Regions from separate parts of the Geminocystis sp. NIES-3708 genome, predicted to be linked through region 2. Evidence: predicted binding sites of a transcription regulator. Region 2 holds the regulator's gene; each other region holds the start of a gene.

Region 1 (3,258 bases), 1.1 Mb from region 2:
TTTTTGAGTTCTTGAGATCATAGTTTTAATTGATAATCAATAGTTGATCGTTAATAATTGATAAGTGAAAATAATTTGTGAGAAATTCGTTAATTTAGCATCAAAATTGAATTGTTATTGTTGATTGTTAATTGTTCATTATTAATTGTGTTAGGTTTTTTTAATTTTTAATCCGTCTAAATAGGCTTGAGGATTTTCAGGATCAAATTTTGTGCCATCAAAAAAAGTTTCAACTCCACGAGAAGTACTCGTTGGAATTTCAGCATCACTTACTTTTAAAGCTTTTGCGGCTTCTTTCCATAAATCTTCACGATTAACTTGGTCAACCAGTGATTTAGTATCAGTATCAGCAGGAATATAACCCCAACGAATATCTTCAGTTAAAAACCACAAATCATGACTTTTGAAAGGATAAGAAGCGTTATCTCTCCAGAATTTCATTGCTTGAGGGAAGTTATTTTCTACCCTACCATTACCAAAATCAATATTACCCTTAGAACGTTCTACAATATCTTCAAAAGGTACTTTAAACCATTTATCTTGAGAAACAATTTTACACATTTCTTCAATATTCTCAGGCTTATCACACCATTGTTGAGCTTCTAACACTGCCATTAATAATGCTTTCGCCGCTTTTGGATTAGCGTCAACCCAATCTTTGCGTAAACTGAAGGCTTTTTCTGGATGATCTTTCCATAATTCACCAGTAACTAAGGCACTATAACCGATTCCTTGATTAATTAATTGGGCATTCCAAGGTTCCCCTACACAGAAAGCCTCCATGTTACCTACTTTCATATTCGCTACCATTTGAGGTGGAGGCACAGGAACGACTGAAACATCTGTATCAGGGTTAATTCCTCCTGCGGCTAACCAGTAACGCATCCATAAATCGTGAGTACCACCGGGAAAAGTTATGGCAAATTTGGATTCCTTATTAACTTTTGCTTTTATAACTGAACTATCTAGTCCTACCTTGGCATCTTTATAGGCATTGCTGATAGAAATTGCCTGTCCGTTAGTATTTAACCGTGCCAAGAGATACATCGGTAAAGGTTGTTTTGTTTTTGTGATTGTACCTAATGTCATCAAATAAGGCATAGGAGAAAGGATGTGTGCACCATCAATACCACCACCAGCTGATCCCAATTCAATATTATCTCTAGTTACAGGCCATGATGCTTGTTTTAATACTTCTACTCCCGTCATTCCATATTTATCAAAAAAGCCTTTCTCTTTAGCAATAATTAAAGGTGCAGAGTCTGTTAAGGCGATAAAACCAAGTTTAGCAGTTGTTACTTCGGGGGCATCTCCAGAGGTAGGTGCAGTATTTGTAGGAGTTGTAGGGCTAGTTTCTGTGGTGGCTTGTTGATTACCTCCATTAGCACAACCATGTAAAATTGCAGTGCCGACAGCAGTTACTCCGGCGGTGAATATAAATTTACGTCTGGATAATTGGGACATAGATTAATTGGTTTTTTAATGTTTTTGAATATTTGTTAAGTTTGATGTACATATTTAAAACGTTTACTATGGTTCGATTTGTATGTTTCGTCACAAAAATTCTTAAATTTGCAAAAAATACATTGAAAAGATTTATATTGTGCATTTTCAGCGAAATTATAAAACAATTAGTTCTTTTGGTGAGGATTAATGCTGATGGCTAATAGCGACTTTAACCAATAATTTTGTATTTTATAAAGATAAGATTAAGATACATAACTGATCCAGATTAATACTAATATTGTTAAACCAAAAGTAAAAATTTGAAACCCTAAAAGCAGATGATCAAGTTGAGTAATTCGGGAATAATTTTCAGGATTGTCTTCTTTAACCCATTCCGCAGTTATAATCGCTTCTATGATAGATATAAAAATTAGAATATAAGTGATAACATAAATCTTATCAAGAAGAACGAGATAACCAACCTCAGGCAAAGAAGCAGAATAGCTTTGTTGAAGAAAAACAGCAGTTAATAAAGCTGTTACGGGTAAAGTAATTCGAGAGTCTATATTTTCGGGATTTAGTAATAAAGCTCCCCAACCTGTGGCAATCACAATAACAAGGGGTAAGAATAGTTTCCAAAGAAAAAAGCTGACGGGGCGAGATATATTTAATGAATATTGCAAAATAGAATTTTTAGTAGAATCGGTGAAGCGTGTATCGCCAAAATTAGTTTGATATTGACGAACCAAACTCAATAATTCAAAATCTTCAATTTTCCATCCTGGAAGGTTTAGGCTATCAGAATATCCAGATTGTTTTTGATCAGCAACATAAACTAATTGCTCTAGAGTATAAACTGAATTTTCTAATAAAATATCTAATTTTTCTCGATCTAAGGGATAATTTTCAAAAGATAACGGTTGAGTGAATCTACCTTCTATTCTTAATGCTTGATAAAAACTGCCATCTGGTAATTTCTGTATTTGTTCATAAACAGGGACTAATGTTGTTCCCCAATCTTCGACTCCGTTACTAAGTTCTAAATTTTCGATGGGATTAATTTTTCCTTTCCATTTAAACCAAACGTAAAAATCAGCATAGTAAGTATTACTAGAAGCATTGAGATCATATAAATTTATAATATAAATTCCCGTTTCTACTTGTTGAGCTTGAGATGGAATTTCTTTTAAAGGTATTGATTTTTGATAATTATTTGTAGATTTAGGAATACCTAATTGAATAAAGATAATAAATAAAGCAACGCTAACTATATAAATTATAAACTTGAAAGTACGAGGATTTATTTTCATTATTTTCATTCTTTGAGAATGTTATAACTATAACTAAGTAGATAAACAAAGTTATTTACAGTATTTCTTCTTGTAAATAAAATGATTTCTAGCTTTTTAATATCTCGAAAAAAAAGGAGGCTAAATAGCCCCCTAAATCCCAAAATAAGTAGGAAAGAATGTTAGAAATACATTCCAGCCTCTTGTACTTTTTCGATTTGTTTTTTCTTAAGTACTAAGAGAATCTGAGATAACATAATACCAGCGATGAACACTAATAACCATTGAATACGAGCAGGACTTTGTAAAACTACTTCAGTATCTTTTTGTCCAAAACCACCCACATTTGGATCGTTGGTTAAAGCCTCACCATTAGCTAGTTGTTGCCCTTCGGTAACAATTAATTGAGGACCAGCGGGAATTTCAACAGTACTAACATTGCCATCTTCAGCAGTAATAGTTACGGTATAAGCACCGCCTTCAACTTCAGTAACAGCAGTAACAATACCAGCAACAGGGGATT
Region 2 (3,258 bases):
TCGTTTAAAATACCATCTATTAATTCTTCTAAATTCGTACTTCTATCAGTTTTAACTAAGGTAACAGTCAATACTTGTCCTTTAACAACAGCAATAGGTCTTTCTCTTAAATCTTGATAAGTCTGATAATATTGTTCTAAGATTTCTACTTCTCGACGATAAAATGCGAGTTCTTTTTCTAAGGATAATAATTCATTTTCTTTATTTTTTAAAATTTGATCTTTTGCAGAGATATTTTTATCTAATTTAGAAATTTGTTCATCTCTGGATTTTATATCTGATTGTAGTTTATTTTGTTTGTTTTGTAATTGTATTAAACTTTGTTCCTGTTTTTGTAAAATATTTTCTTGTTCTTCTATTTGTATTTGTTTATTTTGTAAGTCATTATCTCTTTCAATAATAGATTTTTCAAGTATTTGACTTTGTTTTTCTATCTGCTCTTTTTCTTCTAATAATTTTTTTTTATCTCCAATAATTGTCTTTAATTCTAATTTTAATTTTTCTGTTTGAGTGGAAATAGTTTTAAGTTGAGTTTGAGTATTTTTTAATTCTTTTCCTGTAGTATTTAAAAGTGTTCGCACGGAATTTTGTCTTTTTTGAGCTTCTTTTAATTCCGTTTCCGCTCTGTTTTTTTCTACTTGAACTTTTTCTAATTGAGCTGTAATTTCTCTTCTTTTCTTGAGGATTTCATCTAATTGAAAAATACCCTGTCGTAAAGACTCACTTAAACTAAATAAAATTACTAATGTAGAAGCAGAAATTAATATTCCTGTTCCAATCGTTATGACTATTGCAGTTTGTTTCGGGCGTAGTTGAAATAGTCTTAGTCTCGCTTTACCTACTTTTGTACCAATGCGATCGCCTAATGCCGCAATTAAGCCTCCTAAGATTAACATTGCCAGAATCAAAATATAGGCACTTGTCATATAAAATAGAGTTCCATCACTCCTAACAAATTTTATTCACACCATTTATATAGTTTAACCTTATTTGATGGGAGTTCGGGAAAGAAAATACGAGGAAATGAAGAGACTACCTCCGTTCGACAGAAGAAAAATTGTGAACATAAGACAGGTGGACAAATAAAAAAACCACCAATATTTGCCGATTTCGGAAAGAATTTTGTTCATTCACAAAAAATATAATGTCCCTGTTTCCCTGTCAACTTATCTTCCAAGTCAATCGTCACCTATTTTTAGATCAAACTCAGTTAGGAGACTAAGAAAAAATTAATTACCCTTTTTTTATTATGCAAATTGTTGACTTAAAGCAACGGGATTATGTACAGTGATTTTCTTTTTGGTAATAGAAATCATCCCCTCTTGTCTTAATTCTCCTAATAATCTGGTAACAGTCACACGGGTTGAGCCTATTGCTTCGGCGATGGCTTGATGAGATAATTTTAAATCGATGGTAATACCATTAAGGCTAGGTACACCGAAATCTCGACAAAGAATTAATAAAAAACTCACTAAGCGAGAAGCCATATCACGATGAGCTAAGGTTTCGATCATTAATTCCGTTTGTAAAATCCGAGAAGAGAGTCCTTGTAGCATTAAACGAGACAATTCTGGATTATCTTTCAAAGATCTTTGAAAATGCTCAATGGGAGCAGATAATAACTCTACGGGAGTAAAAGCCACAGCATGATAGAAACGATCTGATTTTTGTCCAGTAATTAAGGACAAAACGCCAAATACACTATTTTCTCGTAGTAAAGCTACCGTAATTTCTTCTCCTGCTTCATATACCCGTGACAATTTGACAGCACCCTTCATTAAAAAATATACTCTTTCGGCGGGATCACCGGGAAAAAAGATGGTTTTACCACGCTCAAATCTTTCCACTACAGGGGTATAAATTCCGACACCAATTTGACGAAATACAGAAGCTAAAGGTTGTTCTTGATTTGATACTGATTGCATAGGGGGATAGTTACGGAATAATATTTAATGATTGATCGTGTAAACGACACTTTCTATAAGAAAATAGGTAATTGTAAACTAGATAACTATCTATAACTTAATTAGTTTAGCGAATTATTGTCAGATATTACAGAAAAATAGAGAAAAAATCAAGAATATGTTAGATTTAACCAACAAAAACGCCCTTATAACAGGTATTGCCAATAATAAATCCATCGCTTGGGGTATTGCTCAACAATTACACAAAGCCGGTGCAAATATTGGTGTGACTTATCTTCCCGATGAGAAAGGAAGATTTGAAAAAAAAGTAGGAGAATTAGTTGAACCTTTAAAACCTAGTATTTTTCTTCCTTGCAATGTACAAGATGATGCTCAAATTGATGAAACTTTTGCTCAAATTAAGGAAAAATGGGGACATATTGATATTTTAATTCACTGTTTAGCTTTTGCTGGGAAAGAAGATTTAGCAGGAGATTTCAGTAATACTTCTCGTGAAGGTTTTAAAACTGCCCTTGATATTAGTGCCTATTCTCTTACTCGTTTAGTACAAGCGGCTAAACCCATTTTGCGCTCAGGTGGTAGTGTTGTAACTTTAAGCTATTTAGGAGGGGTAAAAGTAATTCCCAATTATAACGTCATGGGAATTGCTAAATCCGCTTTAGAAATGAGTGTACGTTATTTAGCTTCTGAATTAGGTAGTCAAAATGTAAGAGTAAATGCTATATCTGCTGGTCCTATTCGTACTTTAGCATCTTCCGCCGTTGGTGGTATTTTAGATATGATTCATCATGTAGAAGCAGTTGCACCTTTACGCCGTACTGTGACTCAGATCGAGGTAGGGAATACTGCCGCTTTTCTTTGTAGTGATTTATCTAGTGGTATTACAGGACAAGTTATCTATGTCGATGCTGGTTATGAAATTATGGGTATGACTCAAGGTTAATTAATTAGGGGTTGCTGAAAAAGTAGAAAGCCTTTTAAATTCTTGGTTTTATAAATACTACATTAACACAAAAAACGTGCAAAAATAGAGTTTTTGGTTTTAAAAAGAGGTTTTTTAATACTATTTCTAAAAAATATATCTTATTTTTTTAAGAATAAAAGCAATTACTCATTGCCTACCTCACTGAAAAACTTTTTCATCACACCCTAACTATTTTAAGCAAAAACTACGGTACGATTTCCATAGACTAAAACTCGATGTTGTAAGTGTAATCGTACCCCTCTAGCTAAGACGATTTTTTCTAAATCTTTACCTTTTCTAATTAAATCTTCTACGGTATCTCGATGACTAATTTTAACAACATCTTGTTCAATAATTGGTCCTGCATCT
Region 3 (3,258 bases), 730 kb from region 2:
AAATAATTGCAATGATGGTCATTCTGCTAAATAAGATTGATTTTAGTCAATTTTAAACGTAAAAGTATCTCATTTAAACAAAAAATCCCTCATCTTTCCAAAGACAAGGGATAGAATTTAGTGTTAACTAATTAATAATTACATTTCAACTCCAGAGCTAACTTCGCTTGATGTAGTGGCAAAACCACCAGCAAGAATATCAGCCTCTTTCACAAATCCGTTATAAGCCTCCATACCGTGTTCAGAAATATCTAAACCTTTGACTTCTTCTTCGGGATGAACTCTAATACCTACAGTTGCTTTGATTGCATACCAGAAAATAGAGCTAACTACAACAGTAAAACCACCAACGGTTAGTACACCAATTAATTGAGTAATAAAACTATGACCATTCATACTGAAAATACCAACGGCTAGAGTTCCCCAAATACCACAAACTAAGTGTACTGAAGTTGCACCAACGGGATCATCAATCTTTAAAGTTTTATCAAAAAATCCTACTGCAAAAACTACAATTACACCAGCGATCGCACCGATAATTACCGCACTAATATAACTAACATCAGCACAACCAGCAGTGATACCCACTAAACCCGCTAACACACCGTTAATAATCATGGATAAATCAGGTTTACCATCTTTTGCCCAAGATGTAGCTGTGGCAGTGATACCACCTGCGGCTGCGGCTAAATTAGTCGTGAGAGCAATATAAGGAATGTTACCAGTAGCGGCTAATTCTGAACCGGGGTTAAAACCAAACCAGCCAATCCAAAGAATTAAACATCCAAGAGTAGCAATACTCATGTTATGACCTGGTATAGCGTGGACTGTACCATCAGAGGTGTATTTACCTTGACGAGGACCTAAAATTGCCGCCCCCATTAATGCCGCCCAACCGCCGACAGAGTGAACCGCCGTTGAACCTGCAAAGTCACGGAATCCCATGGAAGCTAACCAACCACCATCCCAAATCCAATGTCCTGTAATAGGGTAAGCGATTCCTACTAATAAAACACTGAAGATTAAGAAGGCATCAAAACGGATTCTTTCTGCTACCGCACCAGATACAATCGTTGCTGCTGTAGCTGAGAATGCTAATTGGAAAAAGAAGGAAATAGATTCAGGTACTTTTGTCAAGGTTTTAACTTCAACTTCTTTACCATCAACCATTGTTTTAGCTATTTCAAAGGCTTCGGAGTCACTGTAAGGAAGACTGCTACCATTGAAGAAGAAACCGTCTAAACCGATAAAACCGTTGCCGTTTCCATACATTAAACCATAGCCAACTGCCCAATAAACAATAGAAGCGATGGCAAATACGATGAGATTTTTTGCTAAGACGTTAACCGCATTTTTTTGACGACAAAAGCCAGTTTCTAACATTGCAAAACCAGCATTCATGAAGACAACTAAAGTACCAGTTATCAATAGAAAAACCGAATCTAAAACAATTTTTAATTGCCCTACATCTTCAGGTTGTCCGAATCCTTGTGCCGTTGCCGCACTGTTCCACACCACAAGAATGAGGGCAGTTAAAGGAATACAGGCTAATTGATAGGGGGAAAATAAATTTCTAACACGAGCTATAGAATTAAGTATAAAACTATCTTGATTTGGTAATCGAGAAGCCTTTTTGTTCATTTTTTTAGACATCATCACCATAAACTAAGTAAATTTTATTTTCGGTATAGATTATTGGGAAAACTAAATAAGAATTAAAGAATTAATAATTCAACCCTTTAATTAACTGTTAAATATTCATACTTTTTACTTCACGGTTTCTGTATCAATAAATACAATAACTGATGAATAATGGATAATAGATAAAAAATAAAAAAACTATAATTATCAAATGTCTAATCATTTACCTATTTATATTATCTGTGGTGGTTTTCATTCTTTCACTTTAACTATTAACTTTTTTGCTTATTTGAAAACTATTATTTATGATGTTTATGAAGAAAATAGTATTCTTATTTGCAAAGAGAATATTCAACCTTATGATGGTTTAAATATCTATAACTATATCCATGAACATCATCAAAAATCCCTTAATTCTACGCCGATTATCTTCATCGGATTTAGTGCTGGAGTTGTAGGTGCAATTATCGCCGGAAACTTATGGCAAAGAAATGGTGGCAAAGTAAAAGCCTTATTTGCTTGTGATAGTTGGGGAGTGCCTTTAATGGCAGATTTTCCCTGTTATCGCATTTCTCACGATTATTTTACTCATCTGAGCTACTTAGGTGGTGAAGAAAATAGTTTTTATGCTTCTCCTTCTGTACCTCATCTGGAATTATGGCGATCGCCTGAAAAAATACAAGGTTGGTGGGAAATAAAATTAGGCATCAAAAAAAGAAGTAATTTAAGAGAATATTTCAAATATTGCTTAACAGAAAACAGAACGTAAAAATGTAAAATATATAAACAATAGGATCTTTAATTCCTAAATTCCTAATTCCTAAATTTTTGATTCCCATTATGACTGATTCATTAATTCATGATTTGTCTCAAATTCGCAACGGTAGTATTAAAGATTTACGAGGCATAAACTTAAGCGGATATGATCTTTCCGGTGCAAATTTATCCGCAGTTGATTTTTCTGGTAGTCAATTAATGGGGGTTAATTTTTCTGGGGCAAATTTGCGAGAAGCAATTTTACGTTGTAATTTACGTGGTGCAGATTTACGTGGTGCAGATTTACGTGGTGCAGATTTACGTGGTGCAGATTTACGTGGTGCAATTTTAATCTCGGCACAAGTAGAAAATATTAGTTTAGCAGGAAGTTTTTTAGCAGGGGCAATTTTAACGAATTTAGACTTATCCAATGTGGATTTAAGGGGTACTGATTTACGAGGTGTTAACTTGGTAGGAGCTTGTTTACAAAAGGCAGATTTAAGTAACTCCAATTTAAGTGGTACTGATTTATCTCAAGCTGATTTGGAAGAGGCAAATTTAACAGGTGCTATTTTAAAGGGTGCAAATTTATTTCAGGCGAATCTTCTTTGTGCAACAGTAGATATTCAGGCGTTAAAAAATACTTTTAAAGAAGGAGTTTGTATTGAGGGAATTTTTAATCAATAATAGATCATAATTTTGTTTTTACTATTAATTACTCATTATTAAGAAAGGGTGATATTTTTTACTGTTCAAAGTTCAATAAATATTATTTACTATGAAAATTAATAGAAAAAGATTTGTCCCAAAAATTTAAGCAACAATGAATAAATTAGCTACTAGAGTATCTCAAGTTAACCC

What was found. The regulator NtcA, encoded in region 2, controls nitrogen genes in cyanobacteria. The targets are predictions, from matches to a motif close to TTTGTANCNNNNGNTACAAA.
Region 1: GM3708_RS03685 (CmpA/NrtA family ABC transporter substrate-binding protein) is a predicted target of NtcA. The motif match lies at 1,542-1,561, and genes of this name have one in related genera.
Region 3: GM3708_RS11745 (ammonium transporter) is a predicted target of NtcA. The motif match lies at 1,781-1,800, and genes of this name have one in related genera.

What each region holds. Positions count from the first base shown of each region.
Region 1 covers NZ_AP014815.1:839,116-842,373, forward strand. Annotated here, with positions in the region: gene ntrB (nitrate ABC transporter permease) at 1-21, opposite strand, end outside; gene GM3708_RS03685 (CmpA/NrtA family ABC transporter substrate-binding protein) at 151-1,464, opposite strand; gene GM3708_RS03690 (hypothetical protein) at 1,710-2,756, opposite strand; gene petA (cytochrome f) at 2,918-3,258, opposite strand, start outside.
Region 2 covers NZ_AP014815.1:1,943,285-1,946,542, forward strand. Annotated here, with positions in the region: gene GM3708_RS08560 (DUF3084 domain-containing protein) at 1-926, opposite strand, end outside; gene ntcA (global nitrogen regulator NtcA) at 1,248-1,925, opposite strand; gene fabI (enoyl-ACP reductase FabI) at 2,083-2,868, shown strand; gene purU (formyltetrahydrofolate deformylase) at 3,084-3,258, opposite strand, start outside.
Region 3 covers NZ_AP014815.1:2,669,946-2,673,203, forward strand. Annotated here, with positions in the region: gene cruG (2'-O-glycosyltransferase CruG) at 1-22, opposite strand, end outside; gene GM3708_RS11745 (ammonium transporter) at 139-1,656, opposite strand; gene GM3708_RS11750 (hypothetical protein) at 1,853-2,410, shown strand; gene GM3708_RS11755 (pentapeptide repeat-containing protein) at 2,482-3,084, shown strand; gene GM3708_RS11760 (pyridoxal phosphate-dependent aminotransferase) at 3,221-3,258, shown strand, end outside.